3 regions of the Thermodesulfitimonas autotrophica genome follow, and region 3 is predicted to be linked to each of the others. Evidence: riboswitches for the same ligand, from Rfam matches in the RefSeq annotation. Region 3 holds a riboswitch; each other region holds the start of a gene.

Region 1 (4,877 bases), 140 kb from region 3:
CTCGGGGTGGCGTAGAGGAAAACCGGCAGCGCAACCGCACCCCTTGCCTCGACCGCGCTTACTAACTGGTCGATGAACGCTAAGTTTTCCGCCAGCCACCAACTCTGGTAAAAGAGAAGCGCGACCACGGGTTTTCCCGGCGCCACCGCCGCCCAGAAAGCTTCGGGCGTCACGAACCGCCCCAGCCGCGGGTGGTAGATTCCCTCCCAGGGAACCGGCTCCGGCGGGGGTGGGGGCGCCGCCCTGCCGGCCCGCCACAGGCACCAGCGCAGCAGCGCCGCAAAGTTGGTGCTCCCGCCGTAACTCACGTACCGGCGCAGAAGGTCGTAATCTGAGTCGCTTACGGTGCTCAGCGCCCGCAAAGCGGTATCGTCTTCCGCCGCTGTCGGCTGGGCGTGCAGCGCAATCCCGCGCTCCCGCGCCACGCTTGCCACGGCGTCAAACCCGGGCAGCGACTCCGGCCCGCCCATCAGGTGGAGGAAAACGAAGTCGCATTCCCGGGCGGCCGCGAGGAGCGCCTCTTCTCCGGCAGAGCCGCAAACGTCCCGCCGCGCCCGCGCAACAACCGTAAGCTTGCCCCGCTCTTCCTGGAGCACCGCCCGCACCGCGCGGGCAAGCGGCACCAGGTCTCCCTCTACGGCCGTGTAAAAAAGAACGCGGACCATCCTACTGCCCCCAAAGCCAGACTAAAACCAGCAGGGCGGTAAGTCCCGCGAAGCCGCCAACCGCCGCGCCGGAGCACTGGTGCTCCCGCGGCGGCACCAGCAGCGCATCCTGGTACCCCCGCGCCAGAAGCGCCGTGTAGAGATTCTGGGCGCGGTGGTAGGTGACCAGAAAGAGCTGGCCCGCCAGAAGGCCGAGGGAGTAAAGCCTTCCCCGCCACGACCGGTAACCGCCCCGCGCCGCCTGGGCCAGACAGATCCCGCGGGCAACCCGCTCCAGCACGAAAAGGTAGCGGTAGGTAAGCACGGCGATCTCGAGGGGCAGGGCCGGCACCCCTACCCGCCGCAGCACCCCCAGTACCGCCGGCAGCGGGGTCGTGAGCGCCAGGAAATAGAGGCAACTCACCGCCGCCAGCGCGCGGAGCCCTAAGACGTAAGCCTGGTTCAGCCCCGCGTCAGTAACGCCGACGCGCCAGGCCGCCACCTGGACACCCCACGTCACTGCCTCCCCCACGGTCACCACTAGCGCCAGCACACCAGGAAGCAAAAAGCCAAAGGGTAAAAGCAACAAGCGGAGCAAAAGGCAGAACGGCACGCCCGCGGCTAAAACCAGCACCACCGCCGCAAGGATGGTGGCAAGCGCCACCGCCGGTCCCCCCGTGAGTACGAGCCCTAGCGCCACCGCCGCAAAGGCGAGCTTCAGCGCCGGGTGGACCGCGCGCAGGCGGTTATGGTGGGCCCAAAAGTCAAAGGCGAGCATCATTCCCTGCTCCTGCGCCCCTTCAGGTAGCCGAGGTAGTAAAAGACAAAGCCGCTGCCCGCCGCCGCCTGCACCGCGAAGAGGAGGCTCTCAATCTCGCCGCTCGGCGGTTCCCAAAGCGGTTTGCACCAGGGCTTGTAGTCCGGCTTGATCTCGCTTACCACCTTCTCGGCCTGGTCATCCGCGCCGCCAAACTCCGCTCCTCGCTGCACATAAAGCGGGAAAACGGTCAGCGCCACCACTAAAAGCAGCAAAACGAGATTCTTAGTTCCCAGCGACACTCGCCTTCCCTCCCTCCGGCAAAATACCAAGCATCGCAAGCTCACTCCGGCCATGCCGCGCCAGCAGGTTGAAGACCACGACCGTGAGGAGCCCCTCGCTCACCGCCAGCGGCACCTGGGTTACCGCAAAGATTCCCATAAACTTCAGGAAGGGCCCCCAGATGCCATCCTGCGGGAAAGCCAGCGCCAACTGCAGGGAAGTCGTCACGTAAGTCAAAAGATCGCCCAGCGCGGCGGCGGCGAAAACCGCCCAGGAAAGCCGCAAAGGAGCAAGCAGCCGGTAGACGCCGTAGGCTACGAAGGGCCCCACCACCGCCATCGAGAAGGTGTTGGCGCCTAAGGTGCTCAGGCCCCCGTGCGCCAGCAAAAGCGCCTGAAAGAGCAACACGATCGCCCCCAAAACCGTCATCGGCGCCGGCCCGAAGAGCACCGCTCCCAGGCCCACGCCGGTCGGGTGGGAGCAGCTTCCCGTCACCGAAGGCAATTTGAGCGCCGAGAGAACAAACGTGAAGGCACCCGCCAGCCCGAGCAACATCTTTAGCCGCGGTTCACCCGCCACCCGCTGCCGGATCGCCACCAGCCCCCACACAAAAAACGGGAACGCTAACGCGTACCAGAAGAGACACCACTTCAGCGGCAAAAAACCCTCCATAATGTGCATCGCGTAGGCCGGCGGCGGCACGGCAAGGGCCACCAGCGCCAGACATGCCCATAACTTATAAGGATCGCGTTTCAACCCTGATCACCCTCCTCGAAAAAGACGTTCAACCTTATACCGACCTTAATAAAAACTAAAAACCCCGGTCGCTTCACGCCTAACCGGGGTCAAAACGGCATAAAAACACCATTTCGCGACCCCCTTCCCGCGAAGGACGTCGGAACACCGCTTGGGGCAGGTCTCCTGGCTTCCGTTCCTCGCCACCTCTAACCTTCCCGAGTCCATAAGAACCCAGTGGCTAATCTTAGAGGTGGCTCCCGGTTACAGTGGCGGGGCCGCGCAGGATTTGCACCTGCTTCCCTATTCTCCCCGCCCAGCACGCAGCAAGTCTGCGTGCCGGGTAGGGCACCCCGGCGGTTCAAGCCCTATTCAGTTTGGGAGTTATTATAAAGCCTCAGCCGCATCGAGTTCAAGAACCAGGTGGAGAATGGTCAGATTTCAGCAGCGAACGGCCAACCCTACCGCCAAAACGAACACTTCTAACACCTCGTTAACCGCCCCGTAAGTGTCGCCCGTCAGCCCGCCCAGATGTTGCTTGAAGAAGGCTCCCATAAAGAGTACGAGCATTAAAGCGGCCAGCGCGAGGCATAAGCCCGCCCATCCCCTAATAAGGAAGGCGATCCCGAGAGCAAAAACCGTCGCGGCCACCGTTTCCCGCCACGTAGTGTAATCCTTATAGATCCGCCCCTGGCCTTGCGGCCGTGCGTAGGGGAAAAGAAGGATCGCCCAGACCATCCCCCACCGGCTCACCACCGGCGCCAGTAAAAGGAGGTGCCAAGCACCGTCTAAAGACGCCAACAGGGAAAAGCGGAGCAACAGTAGCGTAATCCCGCCCATCACGCCAAAAGCGCCGACCCGACTATCCCGCATGATCGCCAGCCTCCGGGCAGCGTCCCGCCCGCCTAGACCGTCAACCGTATCGATAAAACCGTCGACGTGCATCCCACCGGTCAAGAGCAGCCCCAGCGCGACTAAAAGAGCCGCTACCACCAGCGGCGGGAAGATAAGCCCCGCCAGGTAGTAAACGCCCACAGACAAACCGCCGAGCAGGAAGCCGACTACCGGAAAGAATGCTGCTCCCCGGCCCAAAACCGCGGGTTCAAAGGGGACATTACCCACCGGCAGGCGGGTCAGGTTCTGCACCGCCAGCAGGAAGGATAAAGCCAGCCCGACCAAAAACCTCATTGTTTACCAACCAACCCCAAAGGCAACCAAAGCGCGCAGACTCACCCCTACAAGCAGCGCCATCCCTGCCACTACGTAAAGGAGCCGCACAGCAGCCGCAATATGCTCGGGGTGGAGCTCCCCGAGCGGATCGCCAAGATACGGGCGAAAGCTTGGGACGCCCTGATAGGTCGCCGGACCACCGAGGCGTACCCCTAAGAAACCCGCCACTGCGGCCTCAGAAATACCGCTGTTCGGGCTCGGGTGCTTCTGTCCGTCACGCCGGATCGTCCGCCAAACCCGCCGCCAATCTCCCCGTAGTAAAACCGCGGCAAGAATGAAGAGCCCTCCGGCCAGCCGCGCCGGAAGAAAATTCGCTAGATCGTCGAGCCTGGCCGCCGCCCAGCCTAGGTAGTGGTACCTTTCGTTGCGGTATCCCACCATCGAATCGAGCGTGTTCACGGCCCGGTAGGCAAGTGCCAGTGGCGCCCCACCGATAAAAGCGTAAAAAAGCGGCGCCACCACCGCGTCCACCGTATTTTCCGCGACGCTCTCTACCGCCGCCCGCACCACGCCCTGCACGTCCAGCGCCGCCGTATCCCGTCCCACAATCGCCGCCACCCGCTCGCGGGCTACCGGAAGATTACCCGCTACAAGGGGGCGCCGCACCGCCCCCGCCGCTGCCGCTAACCCCTTAAGTGCCAAGGTCGTGGCGACTATGTACACCTCGGCCGTCAGCCCCAAAACTTGATGCCACCGCGCGAGAACCGCCAGTCCCAACTTTACAGCCCAGAAAACCCCTACCGGCAGCAGGAGCGCGAGAAAAACGCCTCCAAGCCGCAAAGCAAATGGCCGCCGGGCAAAACGGCGGATAACTTTTTCTAAAAAAACGATAACCCGGCCGAAAAAGCGCACCGGGTGGGGTAACCAGTAAGGATCAGCAATCAGGAGGTCTACTATAAACGCGGCTACCACAACAACTGCCGTTTTCATCCAGACTCCGCCGTAAACCCCGGAAAGAAAAGCTCTTTCACCCGGTTAACCAACTCGTTGATTAAATGGGGTAGGGGTTCGCCCCGGTAACCAACCAGCTCAATTTGCCCGCGGATTAAAGGAAGAAGAATTTTCGGCGCCGCACAGGAGGCCACCGCTTCGGCTATCCGCGGCGTCACTTCGCCGAGCATACTGTTCGGCACCAAGATACCAAGGGGGCCGACAACCAAATCAACGCGCGGCATATTCCAGACGATGGCGTTCTCGCCACTTGCCCCCTCGTTTGCCCCCGCTTTCAG
Region 2 (4,877 bases), on a different contig from region 3:
AACCCTCGCCCAAGACCTGTGGCTTCTGGCCAGAAAAGACCGCTACGGCTGGGATTTGCCGCTCGCGGCGCTCAAGGAGGCCTTAATTGACCTTACCGCCTCCCTTCCTGTTTACCGCACCTACGTCCGCGGTTACCCGGTAGCCGCCCGTGATAAGCGCTACATCGAAGAAGCCTGCGCCCAGGCGCTGCGCCGCTCGCCCCACCTTGCCGTCGCGCTCACTTTCCTGCGGCGCCTGCTGCTGCTCACCGACTGGCCCCGGTTATCGCCGGCGCAACAAGAGGAGCACCGCCACTTCGTAATGCGCTGGCAACAACTCACGGGCCCGGTAACCGCTAAGGGTTTTGAAGATACGGCCCTTTACCGGTACAACCGGCTCCTCGCGCTCAACGAGGTTGGCGGCGATCCCGGAACATCCGGGCTTGCGGTAAGTGAGTTTCACGCGCGCAACGCGGCGGTCCTGCGTCGCTGGCCCCACACCCTCAATGCCACCTCTACCCACGATACGAAGCGAAGTGAAGACGTGCGCGCCCGGCTTAGCGTCCTTTCAGAAATCCCCGCAATATGGGTAGAAAAATTCAAATTATGGCAGCAGTGGAACCGACGGAAGAAACCGGTAGTTAAAGGCCGTCCCGTTCCTGACGCTAACACGGAGTGGTTCATCTACCAGACGCTCCTGGGCGCCTGGCCGCTGGACGAGAAAGAAGAGGCGGAATTTAAGGTTCGGCTCGCGGCTTACGTTACCAAGGCCGCCCGGGAAGCAAAGGTCCGCACTGAGTGGCTTGACCCCGACCCGGAGTACGAGCAGGCCTTGAGCGAGTTTCTCACGGCAATCCTGGCCCCCGAATCCGGCAACCTTTTCCGCGCCGACTTTGAGGCCCTTGAAGAAACAGTCGCTTACTACGGCGCCTTGAACTCCCTCGCGCAGGCTCTCCTCAAGATCGCCACGCCCGGAATCCCCGACTTCTACCAAGGAACGGAGGTCTGGAATTTCAGCCTGGTCGACCCCGACAACCGGCGCCCGGTAGATTTTGCCCGGCACAGCGCTCTCTTGCAGGGCTTGCAAAAGGACGAAAAAAGCCGCAGCAAGTTAAGCTTGGTGCAGGAGTTGCTGGCTTCCTGGAAAGACGGGCGCATCAAGCTTTACACTATCTACAAAGCCCTCCACTTCCGCCGGGACCACTTAGAACTTTTTTCCGGTGGCGCCTATCTCCCGCTCACCGTCGCCGGCTTACGGCGGGAGCACGTTTGCGCCTTTATCCGCCAAAAAGGGAACCAGTGGGTCGTAGTAGCGGTGCCGCGCTTGCTAGTGCGGCTTCAGCAACAGTCCCGCACCGGCCTGAGAAATCCCGAAGCACCAGCACTGCCCGCACGGCAACCACCGCTGGGAGCAGCAACCTGGAATGACGACCGCCTCCTTCTCCCGGAAAGCGCCCCGGAAGAATGGTATAACATTTTCACCGGGGAGAGCTTGCGGTACGTTCCCTCGCCCCACTGCGGCTCCACCCCTGAAGGGGGACACACTCTCTACCTGGCGGATGTTTTTCGTTCTTTTCCGGTAGCCCTTTTAACGGCAGATTAAAAACTTGCGCCGCGCAAAACTCACCGCAGCAGGTTCTTCACGAGCATCAGCTCGTCCCAAAGGCCCCTGGTAATAAGGAAGCGTTCCCGCACCGTCTCGCGGGCGCGCCGCCCCATAACCTGCGCCTGCACCGGGTGTTCAAGCAGATAGAGGATGCGCGCCGCCATCTCGCGGATACCCGCTTCGCCCGGAGCGACGAGGAAACCGTTGTAGCCGTCGGCGATCTGGGCGGGGATACCGCCAACATTAGTGGCCACAACCGGTTTCTCTTTCCACATCCCCTCCGTAACCGTAAGGCCAAAGCCTTCCTTTGTCGAAGGTTGCAGAATCACCGTAGCGGCCCGCTGGAGCGCATTGATCTCCCGGTGGCTATCCGGGGGCAGGTTGAGCAAGCAAACATCCGGCACCTTTTTAACCTCTTCCGCCAGCGCCGCGAAAATCCGTTCGTTTTCCGGGTCGTCGCTCGCTGTCCCGCCGACGAAGAGGAGCTGACACTCCTTCTGCCGCCGGACCTCTTTAAAGGCCTCCAAAGCGTACCAGTGCCCCTTGAAAAGATCAAACCGCGAAACGAGCAAGATGAGCGGCTTTTGAGTAGGATCGGCGAGGCCGTACTTATCCAAAACCTGCCGGATTTCTGTCTCACTCAGCTCCCGGTTTTTCTCGGAAAGGGGATCGATGTACGGCAGGATGATGAAGGACTGAACCTGCCAATTGGGGATGTAAGACATCGCGGAGAAAATTGCCGCGTCGTAAAGCTCCACCAGGGGCTTTAGAAAATCAACCATCAAACAACCCTCTTTGTCAATCTGGATGTGGCACCGCCAGAGCCATTTCTGCCGCCGCCGCACCTCCGGAGGCACAAAAGCGATCAGCCCCGCCGGCTGGGGATCATGAATCAGAACTACATCTGCCCGCTCGTCAAGCAACCGGTAATTGGCCCGGTTAGTCTCCCAGTACGCCTTAACCCCCAGGATATCGATCGTTCCCGGCCGGCCCTGCAAGAAATTATGCAATTGCTTGGTAAAATTGAAAAACGCCAGGTCACCGGTGATAACTTCCCAGCTCACGTCAAGACCCAGCGCGCGCTCCAGCGGGATGAGGGAACGGAGCATCTCCGCCACCCCACCGCCGAGCCGCGTGGAGTTGACCTGCTGGAAGCGCACCCCGCGCAGCTCCTCCCCGAGCCGCAGCAGGTCCGCAATTATTTCCTCCCCGGCAAAGGCCGCATAGGCCTCAAGAGTCTCTGTTGTTGCCGAAAGAAAATCGCTTGCTTCTTTCTCCACCGGGAGTTCCTTAGGAAGGGCCATAATTTCGGTTTGTCCACCTCTTAATAAAGCAAATTCTCCTGGGGATAACCGGCCGGAATTCCCCACCTACATTAATATAATCGAGTGTTACTCTCTTTTCTACAGGAAAATTCTCTATCCCAGCCCGGCCAGCGCCCACAGATTTCAGCGATGGACAGCCCCCAAACGGTATGGTAATATTATGGCCAAAAAAGGCAACCGCCGGAACGGGTCCTTTACCGGACGGTAAAGGTTAAAAGGGAAGCCGGTGCAAATCCGGCGCGGTCCCGCCACTGTGAGGGGGAGCCGCCGCACAAAAGGCCACTGGGCTTGAACCCGGGAAGGCGTGCGGCGGCGGTGAGCCCGAGCCAGGAGACCTGCCCGTTTCGCCAGACCAACCCAACCTACGCGGATAGGGAGGTGGTTTCTTTGTCTCCGGCAGCATCCTGCCTTAGCCCCAATGTTCCTTTCGGGTGATGCACTCTATTTCCTTTAAACTCTCGCAGTTAAAGGTGGTATGGAACGTGAGAAACGGCCCGTGGAAGGGGTATTGCGCTGCCTTTTTGGCGGTTACCTGTCTTTTTACGCTCCTGATCGGGTTAGCGCCCGGGGCAAACGGCGCCGAAGCACTCCCTTCGCTCCCCACCGCCCAGGCGGTGCGCTTTCTCGCCAACGAGTACCGGCAAAACGGCTTCCGGAATGCCGACGCCGGCGTAGGGGCCTACGCTTTTTACATTTTGAAGCAAGCCGGCGTGGACGTGAGCGGCTGGCGGCATAACGGCGTGACACTCACGGCAGCGGTGCTGAACGGCATCGAGCAGGATCTGGCGCGGGCGCAGGCGGCACGGGCGAAGACCCTCGCCCAGGACCTGGCAGCGGCCTGGGCGCTGGGGCGGGAAGACTTGGTGGACCGGCTCCTGCAGGCGATCAAAGAGAGGCAGACCGGCCAGGGCTTCGGGGAGAGCGGCCCGCTGAGCATTTATAGCAACATGCCCGCTTGCGAGATCCTGGCGCGGACCGGGCTGATCGCCCAAGTGGATGCCGGGGCGGCAAAACGCTACATTTTAGAAAGCCAGTACCGTGAACCGGACGCGCCGCCCTGCGGAAGCTGGGGTTCCGCTGACGGTGCAGGGTTCTACGCCGACTTTATGGCGACGGCGGAAGCGGTGCGGGCGCTCCACTATTTGGACTCCGGCAAGAACGACGCCACGGTACAGGCAGCGATTTACCACGGCATAGAATGGCTGCGGCGGCAGCAAAAGCCCGACGGGAGCTTCGTCGCCGGGATGGACGACCCGGTGATCGACACCTGCGAAGCGATCGTGACGCTCAAGACGCTCGGTATTGATCCCGCGAGCTGGCGGAGCAGCGCCGGGAAGAGCCCGGTTGATTACCTGACGGAAAAGGCGCTGAACCCCGACGGCAGCCTGGGCACCTCAGGTAACGCGATGGACGCCACCTGGGTACTCTGGGCCTCGCTGGCGCTGCAAAGCGCGGCCGCGCCGCCGGCCGGGACGCAGGGCGGCACCCAAACGCCGGGCCCTCAATCCTTTAACGATTTGCGGGGCCACTGGGCCGCGGCGGCCATCGGCCGCCTGGCCGCCGCAGGCATCGTTGCGGGCTACCCCGACGGAACCTTCCGGCCGGCGGCACCGGTGACCCGCTGCCAGGTAGCCGCCATGCTGGTGCGCTTGTGGCAACCGGCACCGGCTACGGTTGCCGATTTAGAGCGCCTGCGGACTAAATTCCGGGGCGCCGCCCAGATCCCCGCCTGGGCGCAGGAAGCGGTAGCGGTGGTCTTGCGGGAAGGACTAATGGCGGGTTACCCCTGCTCCGGCAGTTTCTGCTTCGCCGGAGCAAGACCGGTAAGCCGCGGGGAGATGGCCGTCTTAGCGGCACGGCTGTGCGCGAAGAAAGGCGGCGCGCTCAACCCGCAGCCGCTCACCTTCACCGATGCGGCGGCGATCCCGGCCTGGGCGCGGGAGGCGGTCGGGGCGGCCTGCGGCGCG
Region 3 (4,877 bases):
CGGCCGCAACAACGGAGAGATCCACCAGCTCGCCTGGGATACCTTTGTTGCCTGCACGGAGGTGGCGAAAAAGCTCAAGCTCTACGGCGCCGGGCAGGACCTCCTGGCTGACGCTTTCTCGGGTAATATCAAGGGCCTAGGGCCGGGCGTGGCCGAAATGGAAGTCGAGGAGCGCGAAAGCGAGCCGATTGTTATCTTCATGGCGGACAAGACGGAGCCCGGCGCGTGGAACTATCCCCTTTACAAGATGTTCGCCGACCCGTTCAATACCATCGGCCTGGTAATCGACCCCAAAATGCACAACGGCTTTGTTTTTGAGGTGCGCGACCTTATCGAAGACAAAAAGATCATGTTCCACGCCCCCGAAGACATCTACGATATGCTGGTCTTCATCGGTGCGCCCGGCCGCTACGCGATCAAACGGATTTTCCACAAGGATACCGGGCAGATCGCGGCCGTTTCCAGCACGCAGCGGCTCAACCTTATGGCGGGGCGCTACGTGGGTAAGGATGACCCGGTCTGTATCGTCCGGTGCCAGAGCGGCTACCCGGCGCTAGGCGAGGTTTTAGAGCCCTTCGCCCACCCGCACCTGGTTTCGGGCTGGATGCGGGGGTCGCACAGCGGCCCGCTGATGCCGGTAGGTCTCCGGCAAGCGACGCCCACGCGCTTTGACGGCCCGCCGCGGGTGGTGGCGCTCGGCTTCCAGTTAGCCAACGGGCGGCTCGTCGGACCGCAGGACCTCTTCGACGACCCGGCCTTCGACCGGGCGCGCAACCTCTGCAACCTGATCGCCGATTACATGCGCCACCTCGGTCCCTTCGAACCACACCGGCTCCATCTTGACGAAATGGAGTACACCACGATGCCGATGGTGATGAAGAAGCTCAAAGACCGGTTCATTGACCTCCGGATGCTTAAAGCCCAAAAGGCCAAGGCCGAACAGGAAAAGCAAAAGGCAGAAAGCTAACTCGCAGCTATCTAGAAAGCTATTATCTAGAAAAAGAGGAGCAGCGGCCCCCACAACAGGGCCGCTGCTTTTGCTTTCGGAAGGGCGGGCAACGTTACAAAAGCTTATCCCGCTCCATGTCACTCACCCCGGCCTCGCCGAAGGTCGCCATCTCTCTCAGGATCTTCGCCGCCGCCTCGACCACCGGCATCGCCAGCGCCGCCCCCGTGCCTTCGCCGAGCCGCAGGTTCATGTCAAGTAAAGGTTTGAGCCCCAGCGCCGCGAGCATATGGCGGTGCGCCCGCTCTTCAGAAAGGTGGGAGGCGATCATAAAGTCTTTCGCCCGCGGGCAGAGACCAGCCGCAACCAGCGCGGCCGCGCCGGTGATAAAACCGTCCAGCAGCACGGGAACCCGCCGGGCCGCAGCGCCGAGGATTACTCCCGCTAAGCCCGCGATTTCCAGCCCCCCGACTTTTGCCAGCACGTCAAGCGGGTCTGCCGGGTCCGGGCGGTTCACCCGCAGGGCTTCCGCCACCACTGCCCGCTTGCGGGCCAGCACCGCGTCGTTCACCATCGTTCCTCTGCCTACCGCCTCCGCCACCGGAATTCCCGCCAGCGCGCAGAGAATGGCGCTCGAGGGTGTGGTGTTGCCGATGCCCATGTCGCCCGTCGCAAGAAGGTCGGCGCCCTGCGCAATCTCTTCCTGCGCGATTTCGATGCCGGTTTCCACCGCGCGCACCGCCTCTTCCCGCGTCATCGCCGGCCCGCGCGCGATGTTTCCCGTACCGGGCCGGACCTTCCGCACCAAAACCCCCGGCCACGTAACCTCTCGCGCTACACCGATATCCACGACCACCACCTTTGCACCTACGTGGCGGCCCAGAACCCCGATGCCGCCGGTGCCGTCAAGGAAGCGCGGCAGGATCTGATAGGTGATCTCCTGCGGCGCCCCACTCACCCCCTCCGCGACGACGCCGTGGTCGCCCGCCATCACGATCACGCTCTTCGCTCTGATCTCCGGGGCGGGGCGCCCGGTAATCCCGGCGAGCTGCACCGCCAACTCCTCCAACCGCCCCAGGCTCCCCGGGGGTTTAAGCAGGCTGTCCACCCGCGCCTGCGCCTGCGCCATCGCTTCCCGGTTAAGTTCCCCGATGGCCGCGATAGTCTGGGAAAGAAGCACGCAAACCACCTCCGCTTAAAATTTAGCGCTGACGACCGCAACACGCCCACGCTTAAGCCGCGCCTGCGGCCGGGGAGAACTAAAAAACAAAAGCCCACGCTGCCGTGGACTTTGCCATCATCCAAGGCCGGACCCCGGTGCCACGCCGGAGCTGAGCGCACAGCAGGCAGGTCTCCTGGCTTCGGATCATCACCCTGAACCGCTGCCTTCCCGGCTTTTAACCAGTGGCCTCTCTTGCGGTCTGGCTCCCCGTTACAGTGGCGGGACCGCGCCGGACTTGCACCGGACTTCCCTATTCTCCCCCACCAGCACCCACCAAGTCTGCGTGCTGGGCGGGGCACCTGCTGTGGAAACTTTATTTAAGGTGATGGTTGTCACTGACCGCTTTCCGTCGTGCGGGCCCAGCCGCTCGTTCCGGCCCGACACGCAGAGCGGTCTCCCTTACTCTTTCTGCGGCACCCGGTCGAAAAAGATATTCTTCCCGGTGGCCGCGAGCGGCACCCCGAGTACAACGTCGGCGTCGATGAGCCCGAGACGCCGCGCCACCACGCCAGCGCGGTACATCACCCGGTTATCGACGTTGAAAAGCGCCGCGGTTTTCACGGCCGAACCGAGCGCAATGCCCATGTCCATCGCCCGCCAGAAGCACTGCGGCCCCCGGAACTCCGGGCCCGCGTGCGGCGCCGCATCCTCGCAGCGCGTAAAGCCGCAGGCACCGCAGTTAAGCCCCAAGGGTTTCGCCTCCTTTAGCCCGATGAGGAAAACGGCGGCGGCACGGCGGACACTCTCCCCGTCCCGGTCGAAATCCTTCTTCCCGGTCTCGCGCCCGTAGGCCACCATCGCGTCGGCCAGGCGGCCTACCGCTTCACCGGTGAGGGTATGGGTGACCAGGTAATCCTGCCCGAGCGACTTCGGCGCCGTTTTTGCCGCCAGCGTCATGAAGCCGGCCACCTGCGCCACAATCTCTTCCACGCGCTTCTCCCTCGCCATTTTTTCCAAAAGATTAGCCGGTAGCGACCCGTTTGTCAAGGGCCAGCAAGCAGGGTATAATCCACCTGCCGGCAGGAAATAAAAAGGAAGGCGCGAATTAACCTCTCATACGAAAATGCAGGGAGCGGGAAGGATGGCCGCAAAACCCCCGTCGCGGTTCCGCGTGGCGGTCTGTCAGCTCGACGTGCGTCATGATAAGCGGGAAAACCTTGCGCGGGCCAGGGAACTCGTCCACCGCGCCGCCCGGCGGGGAGCAGAACTTGTGGCTCTGCCGGAAATGTTCGTCTGCCCCTACGCCGCCGAACTCTTTCCCCGTTACGCGGAAAGCTACCCCGGCGGTGAAGCCCTACAAATGCTCAGCCAGGCGGCACGGGAGGAGCGGCTCTACCTCGTCGGCGGCAGCATCCCCGAGCGAGAGGGTGACAGGCTTTACAACGCCTCCTTTGTCTTCGATCCCGAAGGGAAGCTCATCGCCCGCCACCGCAAAGTCCACCTCTTCGACGTCGACCTTCCCGGCGGCTTTTCCTTCCGGGAATCCGCCACCTTAAGCGCCGGAAGCGGGCCAACGGTTTTTTCCACCGCCCTCGGAACCATCGGGGTGGCGATCTGCTTCGACATCCGCTTCCCCGCCTTTTTCCGGGAGATGGCCCGCCGCGGGGCAGAGGTTATTGTGATCCCCGGAGCTTTCAACATGATTACCGGCCCGGCCCACTGGGAGCTCTTACTCCGGGCCCGCGCGGTGGATAACCAGATCTATACGGTGGGGGCAGCGCCAGCCCGCAACCCGGCTGCCCCTTACGTGGCCTTCGGTCACTCGATGGTGGTGAGCCCCTGGGCAGAAGTTATCGCCCGCGCCGGGCCGGAGGAAACCATCCTCACGGCGGAAATCGACCGCGAATACCTCAAAAATATCCGGCAAAAGCTGCCGCTTGCGGCAGAAAAAAGTGCTGCGGAGGGATGTTCAGGTGACCGGAACGGAAAAGGAAACGGCGTTTGACCTGCTCATTATCGGTGCGGGCCCGGCGGGGCTTGCCGCCGGCATCTACGCCGCGCGGAGCGGACTTAAAGCGGTGATCATCGACAAAGGGGCGGCCGGGGGGCAGGTTCTCGCGATCCCGGCAGTGGAAAACTACCCGGGCTTCCCCAAAATCGCCGGCTGGGAATTAGCGGAAAAGTTAGCCGCCCATGCCCGCAACTACGTCCCCATTAAGGAAGGCGAAGAAGTTAAGGCGATCAACACGGGCGAGATTATCACGGTCGTCACCGACCGTGACCGTTACACGGCCCGGGCCCTCCTCTTCGCTACCGGCGCCGGCCCGCGGCAGCTCGGCGTTCCCGGGGAGGCAGCCTTTTCCGGGCGCGGCGTGAGCTACTGCGCCGTCTGCGACGGCTTTTTCTTCAGAAATAAGGCGGTCGTCGTGGTCGGCGGCGGGAACGCCGCTTTAACCGACGCGCTCTACCTGAAAAGCCTGGGTTGCGAAGTGACGCTCATCCACCGGCGGGACGAGTTCCGCGCGGAGCACCACCTAAAGGAAGCGGTGAAACGCGAAGCGATCCCGGTTCTCTGGAACAGCGTGGTGGAAGAAATCCGCGGGGACGAAGCGGTCACCGGCGTCCTGGTGAAGAACCTGAAAGAGGGAACAACGCGGGAAATCCGCACCGACGGCGTCTTCATCGCCATCGGGGAAAAGCCGAACACGGAGCTGGCAGCCAGCATCGGTGTGGCGCTTGCTGACGGCTTTATTGTGGTTGACCGGAGCG

The links. Region 3 has a riboswitch for cobalamin ahead of cobT (nicotinate-nucleotide--dimethylbenzimidazole phosphoribosyltransferase). Riboswitches for the same ligand answer to the same signal wherever they lie in the genome.
Region 1: linked by a shared signal. The riboswitch ahead of EDD75_RS07985 (energy-coupling factor ABC transporter permease) and the one ahead of cobT (nicotinate-nucleotide--dimethylbenzimidazole phosphoribosyltransferase) in region 3 are both predicted to bind cobalamin.
Region 2: linked by a shared signal. The riboswitch ahead of EDD75_RS00715 (S-layer homology domain-containing protein) and the one ahead of cobT (nicotinate-nucleotide--dimethylbenzimidazole phosphoribosyltransferase) in region 3 are both predicted to bind cobalamin.

The regions. Positions count from the first base shown of each region.
Region 1 is NZ_RKRE01000003.1:114,910-119,786, reverse strand. Features, by position in the region: gene cobN (cobaltochelatase subunit CobN) at 1-665, opposite strand, end outside; gene cbiQ (cobalt ECF transporter T component CbiQ) at 667-1,425, opposite strand; gene EDD75_RS07990 (energy-coupling factor ABC transporter substrate-binding protein) at 1,422-1,703, opposite strand; gene EDD75_RS07985 (energy-coupling factor ABC transporter permease) at 1,687-2,439, opposite strand; cobalamin riboswitch at 2,578-2,789, opposite strand; gene cobS (adenosylcobinamide-GDP ribazoletransferase) at 2,860-3,606, opposite strand; gene cbiB (adenosylcobinamide-phosphate synthase CbiB) at 3,610-4,578, opposite strand; gene EDD75_RS07970 (DUF3842 family protein) at 4,575-4,877, opposite strand, start outside.
Region 2 is NZ_RKRE01000001.1:139,119-143,995, reverse strand. Features, by position in the region: gene treY (malto-oligosyltrehalose synthase) at 1-1,582, shown strand, start outside; gene EDD75_RS00720 (glycosyltransferase) at 1,603-2,889, opposite strand; cobalamin riboswitch at 3,081-3,267, shown strand; gene EDD75_RS00715 (S-layer homology domain-containing protein) at 3,432-4,877, shown strand, end outside.
Region 3 is NZ_RKRE01000003.1:250,517-255,393, reverse strand. Features, by position in the region: gene fbp (fructose-1,6-bisphosphate aldolase/phosphatase) at 1-967, shown strand, start outside; gene cobT (nicotinate-nucleotide--dimethylbenzimidazole phosphoribosyltransferase) at 1,062-2,126, opposite strand; cobalamin riboswitch at 2,275-2,486, opposite strand; gene EDD75_RS08715 (ferredoxin domain-containing protein) at 2,568-3,065, opposite strand; gene EDD75_RS08710 (carbon-nitrogen hydrolase family protein) at 3,250-4,113, shown strand; gene trxB (thioredoxin-disulfide reductase) at 4,082-4,877, shown strand, end outside.